Regions from separate parts of the Streptomyces sp. NPDC087440 genome, predicted to be linked through region 2. Evidence: predicted binding sites of a transcription regulator. Region 2 holds the regulator's gene; the other holds the start of a gene.

Region 1 (4,182 bases), on a different contig from region 2:
GCGAGCTGCTCGACAGCGCTGGCCGCTCGGCGAAGTTGCTCGACGAAAGTAGCAACTTGCAGTGGACGGCGTTTGGCCAGCAGAACGTGCAGCAACACCGACTCTCGATTGCCTTGACCTTGGGCAACGCCGGGCAGGCCCTGGACGCGGCCCGCCAGGTCGACGTCACACAGCTCGCTGTGACCGAGCGGCGCGCGGTGTACTGGATGGACGTGGCGCGTGCCCTGCACCTGTGTGGGCAGCCGGAGAAGGCGGTGACCGCGTTGCTGACGGCGGAGAAGGAAGCGGAGGAAGAGGTCTTGTCGCGACCGGCGGTCAAGGAGTTGATCGGCGAGATGGTGGCCCGGGATCGGGCGGCGAGGCTGCCCGAGTTGCGGAAGCTCGCTGTGCGGGCGGCGGTGCCGGTATGACGGCACCGGTGTTGTACGTCATCTCCTGTGCGGCCGGACCTGCCTCGGAGCTGACGAAGTTGGTGCACGAGGCGGTCGAGACGGGCTGGGACGTCTGTGTCATCGGAACACCGACTGCGGTGGAGGGCGGATTTCTGGACGAGGAGAAGCTCGCCGAATTGACGGGGCGCCCGGTCCGCTCGTCGTGGCGCCGGTCCGGCGAGGAGAAGAGCAACCCGAAGGCGGACGCTGTGCTGTGCGCACCGATGACCATGAACACGGCGAACAAGCTGGCCGCGGGCATCTCCGACACCTACGCACTCGGCCTCATCACCGAGATGGTGGGTGTAGGAGTTCCGGTCGTGGCACTGCCTTTCTGGTCCACGGCGCTGGATGCACACCCGTCGACGCGTCGGTCCGTGGGCGTGCTGCGTGAGTGGGGCGTGCGGGTGCTCTACGGGAAGGGTGAGTGGGAGCCACACGAGCCCGGGACGGGTGGCGAGCAGTTGAGCAACTATCCCTGGTCGTACGCGTTGCGCATCGCCTCGGAGCTTGCGCGCTAGGTCTGGACATGACGTAAGCCCCCTGCCCGGCCCGAAGGCCAGACAGGGGGCGATCGCCTTACCAGCCCCGCATGCGCGGGGAGTACGTCCGGGTGTAGATCTCGATGCGGTGCAGCACGGGACCATCCCCGCATGCGCGGGGAGCACTGGGAGACCTTCGCGGAACGCGTTCCGGGCCCGGGACCAGCCCCGCATGCGCGGGGAGCACCCTCCGCCACCAGCAGGTTTCCCACCAACAGCGATTGAATCTCGCAACTTGGAGTATGCCCACCCGCCCAGACCAACCGCAGCGGATCGGCTACTTCCCGGCAGTTGGTAGAGGGCGAGGGCCAGAGCGCCAAGGGATGCAAGAACGGCGATCGACGGCAGCGGCCACCGCGACCGTTCCAGGGTGGCTATGCGGGCGACGTCCACCGACCTGCGCAGCTCGGCCAACTCGGAGGCGACGGCGACCTGTTCCGGCGGCGACACCGCCTCACCCTGACGGTCTCCGTGGTCCCCGGCCCCTCCGCCCCCCTCGGACGTCGCGACAGCGGTCAGGGGTGCGAGCACAGCCGCCAGCCCGGCGGTCGAGAGCGCGGCCGTCCCCGGCGTTCTCGCACTCGAAGCCGTAGAAGCGGGCGTTGCTGTCGACTCCGTTCGCGTTGCCCTTCGTGGGGGTGGGCGGGCGGTCGGTCGCCGTAGTCCTCCGCGACTACCCGGGCGAGCACCTGCGGGTCGCCGCCTCCGGCGTGTGATGCCGTTCATCGAGCGGGCCACGGTGAATCGTTGCGGCGAAACAACGGCGACGACCGTCACGGTGGCCACCGCCGGGACCCCGCTCACGCAGAGGTACGAAGAGGGTTGGCGCCGCGTCGCCCCGGCGGCTCGTGCGGCGGCAGCGGCCGGGCGCGGGGGCCGGGGCGGAGGGCATGGTGCGTACCGTCGTGCGGAACGGAATCACACGGCAGCACGTTCTCCGTACGGAGCCCCCCGGAACCCGTACCGAGCCCCCCCCCGGGACCCGCACCAGGCCAGCGGAAACCCTCCGCCACCGGCCGCGCACGCGCCCCGGCGCGGGGTCCCACCACTCCCGGGGGTCTTGAATTGGCACTCCGCTTGACCGAGTGCTAACCGCGTCATAGTCTCGGCTCTGGCACTCACCACTGGAGAGTGCCAACACAGCGACGGGCAGGTCCGGCACCCGCGACGACGGATCCACCTGGTCGCCACCCCAGACTGTTAACCCCGTGAGATCTCCGAAGGGGGAGACCGGATCGTGACGACCGCCAGCTCCAAGGTTGCCATCAAGCCGCTTGAGGACCGCATTGTGGTCCAGCCGCTCGACGCCGAGCAGACCACGGCCTCTGGCCTGGTCATCCCGGACACCGCGAAGGAGAAGCCCCAGGAGGGCGTCGTCCTCGCCGTGGGCCCGGGCCGCTTCGAGAACGGCGAGCGCCTGCCGCTCGACGTGAACGTCGGCGACGTGGTGCTGTACAGCAAGTACGGCGGCACCGAGGTGAAGTACAGCGGCGAGGAGTACCTCGTCCTCTCGGCCCGCGACGTTCTCGCCATCGTCGAGAAGTAAGCAGGCCGGGAAGTCTTCACTTCCCGCAATTGGTAGAACTGCGCCCCTGGCCCCCGCTCACGCCGGGCGGCCGGGGGCGTCGTTCATTTTGCGCAGTTCGTAATTCCGAGAGGACTTGAAAAGCTCCATGGCGAAGATCCTGAAGTTCGACGAGGACGCCCGTCGCGCCCTTGAGCGCGGCGTCAACAAGCTTGCCGACACCGTGAAGGTGACGATCGGCCCCCGCGGCCGCAACGTCGTCATCGACAAGAAGTTCGGCGCCCCGACCATCACCAACGACGGTGTCACCATCGCGCGTGAGGTCGAGCTCGACGACCCGTACGAGAACCTCGGCGCCCAGCTGGTGAAGGAGGTGGCGACCAAGACCAACGACATCGCGGGTGACGGTACGACCACCGCCACCGTGCTGGCCCAGGCGCTCGTCCGCGAGGGTCTGCGCAACGTCGCCGCGGGTGCTTCCCCGGCCGCCCTGAAGAAGGGCATCGACGCCGCGGTCAAGGCCGTGTCCGAGGAGCTCCTCGCGACCGCCCGCCCGATCGACGACAAGTCCGACATCGCCGCCGTGGCCGCGCTCTCCGCGCAGGACCAGCAGGTCGGCGAGCTCATCGCCGAGGCGATGGACAAGGTCGGCAAGGACGGTGTCATCACCGTCGAGGAGTCCAACACCTTCGGCCTGGAGCTCGACTTCACCGAGGGCATGGCCTTCGACAAGGGCTACCTGTCGCCGTACATGGTGACCGACCAGGAGCGTATGGAGGCCGTCCTCGACGACCCGTACATCCTGATCCACCAGGGCAAGATCGGCTCGATCCAGGACCTGCTGCCCCTCCTGGAGAAGGTCATCCAGGCCGGTGGCTCCAAGCCGCTGCTGATCATCGCCGAGGACGTCGAGGGCGAGGCGCTCTCCACCCTCGTCGTCAACAAGATCCGCGGCACGTTCAACGCCGTGGCCGTCAAGGCCCCGGGCTTCGGCGACCGCCGCAAGGCGATGCTCGGCGACATGGCCACCCTCACCGGTGCCACCGTCATCGCCGAGGAGGTCGGCCTCAAGCTCGACCAGGCCGGTCTGGACGTACTGGGCACCGCCCGCCGCGTCACGATCTCCAAGGACGACACGGTCATCGTCGACGGCGGCGGCAACGCCGAGGACGTCAAGGGCCGCGTCAACCAGATCAAGGCCGAGATCGAGTCCACGGACTCCGACTGGGACCGCGAGAAGCTGCAGGAGCGCCTGGCGAAGCTCGCCGGCGGTGTCTGCGTGATCAAGGTCGGCGCCGCGACCGAGGTCGAGCTCAAGGAGAAGAAGCACCGTCTGGAGGACGCCATCTCCGCGACCCGCGCCGCGGTCGAGGAGGGCATCGTCTCCGGTGGTGGCTCCGCGCTCGTCCACGCCGTCAAGGTCCTGGAGGGCAACCTCGACAAGACCGGCGACGAGGCCACGGGTGTCGCGGTCGTCCGCCGCGCCGCCGTCGAGCCGCTGCGCTGGATCGCCGAGAACGCCGGTCTCGAGGGTTACGTCATCACCTCGAAGGTCGCCGACCTCGACAAGGGCCAGGGCTTCAACGCCGCCACCGGCGAGTACGGCGACCTGGTCAAGGCCGGCGTCATCGACCCGGTCAAGGTGACGCGCTCCGCCCTGGAGAACGCCGCCTCCATCGCCTCC
Region 2 (4,182 bases):
GTGCGCACCGGACTCCGGGCACGCCAGGAACGCCGTGCCCAACTGTGCCGCGTCCGCCCCGGCGGCCCGCACGGCGGCGATCTGCGCCCCTCGCATCAGTCCTCCGGCAGCGATCACCGGCAACTGCACGGTCTCGCGCACCTGTGTCACCAGCGACAGCAGCCCCAGTCCTCCGCTGCCGTCGGTCTGCGGGTCGTCCCGGTGGGTGCTCTGGTGGCCGCCCGCCTCGATGCCCTGCACGCACACGGCGTCCGCGCCCGCCCACTCGGCGGCCTGCGCCTCCTCCGGGGTGGTGACGGTGACGATCGTGTACGTCCCCACGTGCGCCAGTGCGTCGAGTTCGTCCCGCGAGGGGCAGCCGAAGGCAAAGGACACCACCGGCACCGGATCGTCGACGAGGAGCGCCAGCTTGGCCTCGTACCCGTCGTCGGTGCCGTGGTCGTCGCGCTCGGCGATCGGCGTCTCGTACCAGGCGCTCTCGCTCGCGAGCTGCTGCCGGTACAGGTCCAGGGCGGCCGGGTCGGCGGACGGCTGCGGCATGAACAGGTTGACGCCGAACGGCTTCGGGGTCAGCGCCCGCAGCTGCTTGATCTCCTCGTACATCCCGTCGGCGGTCTTGTACCCGGCGGCGAGGAAGCCGAGACCGCCCGCGTCGGACACGGCGGCCGCCAGCTCGGGGCGGGACACCCCACCGGCCATGGGCGCGGCAACGATTCCGCGCCGGCACAGCTCTCCCAGCGCGGGCACCACCCGGGTCTCAACAGACATGCCCGCATCGTTTCACGACACGGCCGACCCGCCGAATCGAACCAAAACGGGACCGGACCTGGTGGTCCGGTCCCGCTGTGGTGCGAACGGACTCAGCGTCCGTTGAAGGCGTCCTTCAGGCGCGAGAACAACCCCTGCTGCCCGGGCTGGAACTGGCCCAGCGGCCGCTCCTCGCCGCGCAGCTTCGCGAGCTGGCGCAACAGGTCCTCCTGCTGCGGGTCCAGCTTCTGTGGGGTGGTCACCTCGACGTGCACGATGAGGTCGCCGCGACCGCCGCCGCGCAGGTGCGTCACACCGCGCCCGTGCAGCGGCACCGACTGGCCCGACTGCGTACCGGGACGGATGTCGATCTCCTCGACCCCGTCGAGCGTCTCCAGCGGCACCTTGGTGCCGAGCGCGCCCGCCGTCATCGGGATGGTCACCGTGCAGTGCAGGTCGTCGCCGCGCCGCTGGAAGGTGGGGTGCGGCTGCTCGTGGATCTCCACGTACAGGTCACCGGCGGGGCCGCCGCCGGGGCCGACCTCGCCCTCGCCCGCGAGCTGGATGCGGGTGCCGTTGTCGACACCGGCCGGGATCTTCACCGTCAGCGTGCGACGGGAGCGGACGCGGCCGTCACCGGCGCACTCCGGGCACGGCGTCGGCACGACCGTGCCGAAGCCCTGGCACTGCGGGCAGGGGCGCGAGGTCATGACCTGGCCGAGGAAGGACCGGGTGACCTGCGAGACCTCACCGCGGCCGCGACACATGTCACAGGTCTGCGCGGAGGTGCCGGGGGCCGCTCCCTCGCCGCTGCACGTGGTGCAGACGACGGCGGTGTCGACCTGGATCTCCTTGGTGGTGCCGAAGGTCGCCTCGTTGAGGTCGATCTCCAGCCGGATCATGGCGTCCTGGCCGCGCCGGGTGCGCGACCGGGGGCCGCGCTGGGACGCCGTGCCGAAGAAGGCGTCCATGATGTCGGAGAAGTTTCCGAAACCACCCTGGCCGAAGCCGCCCGCACCGCCACCGCCGGAGGCCGACAGCGGGTCGCCGCCGAGGTCGTAGACCTGCTTCTTCTGCGGGTCCGACAACACCTCGTAGGCGGCGTTGATCTCCTTGAAGCGCTCCTGGGTCTTCGGGTCCGGATTGACGTCCGGGTGAAGCTCACGAGCAAGGCGCCTGAACGCCTTCTTGATTTCGTCCTGGGAAGCGTCGCGGCGCACGCCGAGTACGGCGTAGTAGTCCGTGGCCACTTACGACTCCGCCAGGATCTGTCCGACGTAACGTGCCACTGCGCGTACCGCTCCCATCGTTCCGGGGTAGTCCATGCGGGTCGGTCCGACCACGCCTAGTTTGGCGACTGCCTCGTCGCCCGAACCGTAGCCGACTGCGACCACGGACGTTGAACTGAGTCCTTCGTGGGCGTTCTCGTGCCCGATGCGCACCGTCATGCCGGATTCGGTGGCCTCGCCGAGCAGCTTCAGCAGCACGACCTGCTCCTCCAGCGCCTCCAGTACGGGGCGGATGGTGAGCGGGAAGTCGTGGCCGAAGCGGGTGAGATTGGCGGTGCCGCCGATCATCAGCCGTTCCTCGGTCTCTTCCACGAGTGTCTCCAGGAGCGTCGCGAGCACCGTCGAAACGGTTCCCCTGTCCTCCGGCTCGAACGACTCGGGAAGGTCCTGCACCAGCTGCGGGACGTCCGCGAACCTGCGGCCCACGACACGGCTGTTGAGCCGCGCCCGCAGGTCCGCGAGGGACGCCTCGCCGAACGGCGCCGGGCAGTCGATCATCCGCTGCTCGACGCGACCGGTGTCGGTGATCAGCACCAGCATCAGCCGGGCGGGCGCCAGTGAGAGAAGTTCCACATGGCGCACCGTGGAACGCGTCAGCGACGGGTACTGCACGACGGCCACCTGTCGTGTCAGCTGCGCGAGCAGCCGCACGGTGCGGGCGACGACGTCGTCCAGGTCCACGGAGGCGTCCAGGAAGTTCTGGATGGCGCGCCGTTCCGGCGTCGACAGGGGCTTCACCCCGGCCAGCCGGTCGACGAACAGCCGGTACCCCTTGTCCGTGGGGATGCGTCCGGCACTGGTGTGCGGCTGGGCGATGAAACCCTCGTCCTCCAGGGCCGCCATGTCGTTGCGCACGGTGGCCGGGGAGACACCGAGCTGGTGACGCTCGGTGAGGGCCTTGGAGCCGACGGGCTCCTCCGTGCCGACATAGTCCTGGACGATGGCGCGCAGCACTTCAAGTCTGCGTTCACTGAGCATCGCGCACACCTCCAAGCCGTGATGTTCCCTGGTGCAGATCGGACATGTGGGGCTTGTGCCCCGGTATCCCGCTTGGCACTCCCCGTGTGCGAGTGCCAGCCGTTCCCCGGGTCAGTGTACGGCGGCGTGGCCCGTCCCGAGCAAGGGCGGCTGCTCACGCTAGCGTCACGGTATGGACATGCGAGAGCAAGAGGCACAGTGGGAACGGCTCGCTCCAGGCGTCGTCAGACGGCGGCTGCCGGGCTGGGACGCCACTGTCGGCCTGGTGGCGGGCGGGCAGGGAGCACTGCTGTACGACACGGGCTCGACGCTGCGCGAGGGTGCCCGGGTGCGCAAGGAGGCGGAGGCGCTCCTGGGGCGCAGAGTGACGCACATCGCTCTCAGCCACCCGCACTTCGACCACGTCCTGGGCATGGGAGTGTTCGCGGGCGTGGAGGTCTTCGCCTCCGCGGGCATGGACACCCTGCTGACCGGACAGCGCGAGTCGCTGGCCGACGACGCGGTGCGCCAGGGCGTGCCCGCGGACGCGGCCGCCGAGGCCTCGGAGCTGCTGCGCGCCCCGCACCATCTGGTGTTCGACGAGCGCACCCTCGACCTGGGCGGTGGGCGCAGCGTGCTCTTCGCCAACCTGGGCCCCGCGCACAGCAGCCACGACCTGGTGGCCCTCGTACCGGGCGCGGAGGGCGGCCCGGACGTGGTCTTCTGCGGAGATTTGGTGGAGGAGTCCGGGGAGCCACAGGCGGGCCCCGACGCGGTCGCCGCACGGTGGCCCGAGGCCCTGGACCGGCTGCTGGCGCTGGGCGGCGAGCACGCCGTGTACGTGCCGGGGCACGGGGCGGCGGTGGACGCGGCGTTCGTCCGGGCCCAACGGGACGCGCTGGCACGCCGTTTCGGGGTGTCCTAGCAGTCAGGCGTCCTGGCGGTCAGTCGTTCTGGCGGTCAGTCGTCCTCGGGGGCCGTCACGAAGTCGATCAGTTCCTCCACCCGCCCCAGCAGCTCGGGCTGGAGGTCCTTGTACGTGCGTACCCGGCCCAGGATGTGCTGCCAGGCCGCACCGGTGTTCTCCGGCCAGCCCAGGGCCCGGCACACGCCCGTCTTCCAGTCCTGGCCGCGCGGTACCTGCGGCCAGCCCGCGATGCCGACCGAGGACGGCTTCACGGCTTCCCAC

What was found. The regulator HrcA, encoded in region 2, represses chaperone genes, less so after heat shock. The targets are predictions, from matches to a motif close to TTNGCACTCNGNNNNNCNGAGTGCNAA.
Region 1: a site for HrcA is predicted at 2,039-2,065, ahead of groES (co-chaperone GroES). Genes of this name have one in related genera too.

What each region holds. Positions count from the first base shown of each region.
Region 1 is NZ_JBIUXN010000002.1:118,020-122,201, forward strand. Features, by position in the region: gene ACIO3O_RS05275 (hypothetical protein) at 1-410, shown strand, start outside; gene ACIO3O_RS05280 (flavoprotein) at 407-952, shown strand; gene groES (co-chaperone GroES) at 2,211-2,519, shown strand; gene groL (chaperonin GroEL) at 2,647-4,182, shown strand, end outside.
Region 2 is NZ_JBIUXN010000009.1:56,157-60,338, forward strand. Features, by position in the region: gene ACIO3O_RS19480 (nitronate monooxygenase) at 1-768, opposite strand, end outside; gene dnaJ (molecular chaperone DnaJ) at 861-1,997, opposite strand; gene hrcA (heat-inducible transcriptional repressor HrcA) at 1,998-3,014, opposite strand; gene ACIO3O_RS19495 (MBL fold metallo-hydrolase) at 3,187-3,918, shown strand; gene ACIO3O_RS19500 (DUF3097 domain-containing protein) at 3,954-4,182, opposite strand, start outside.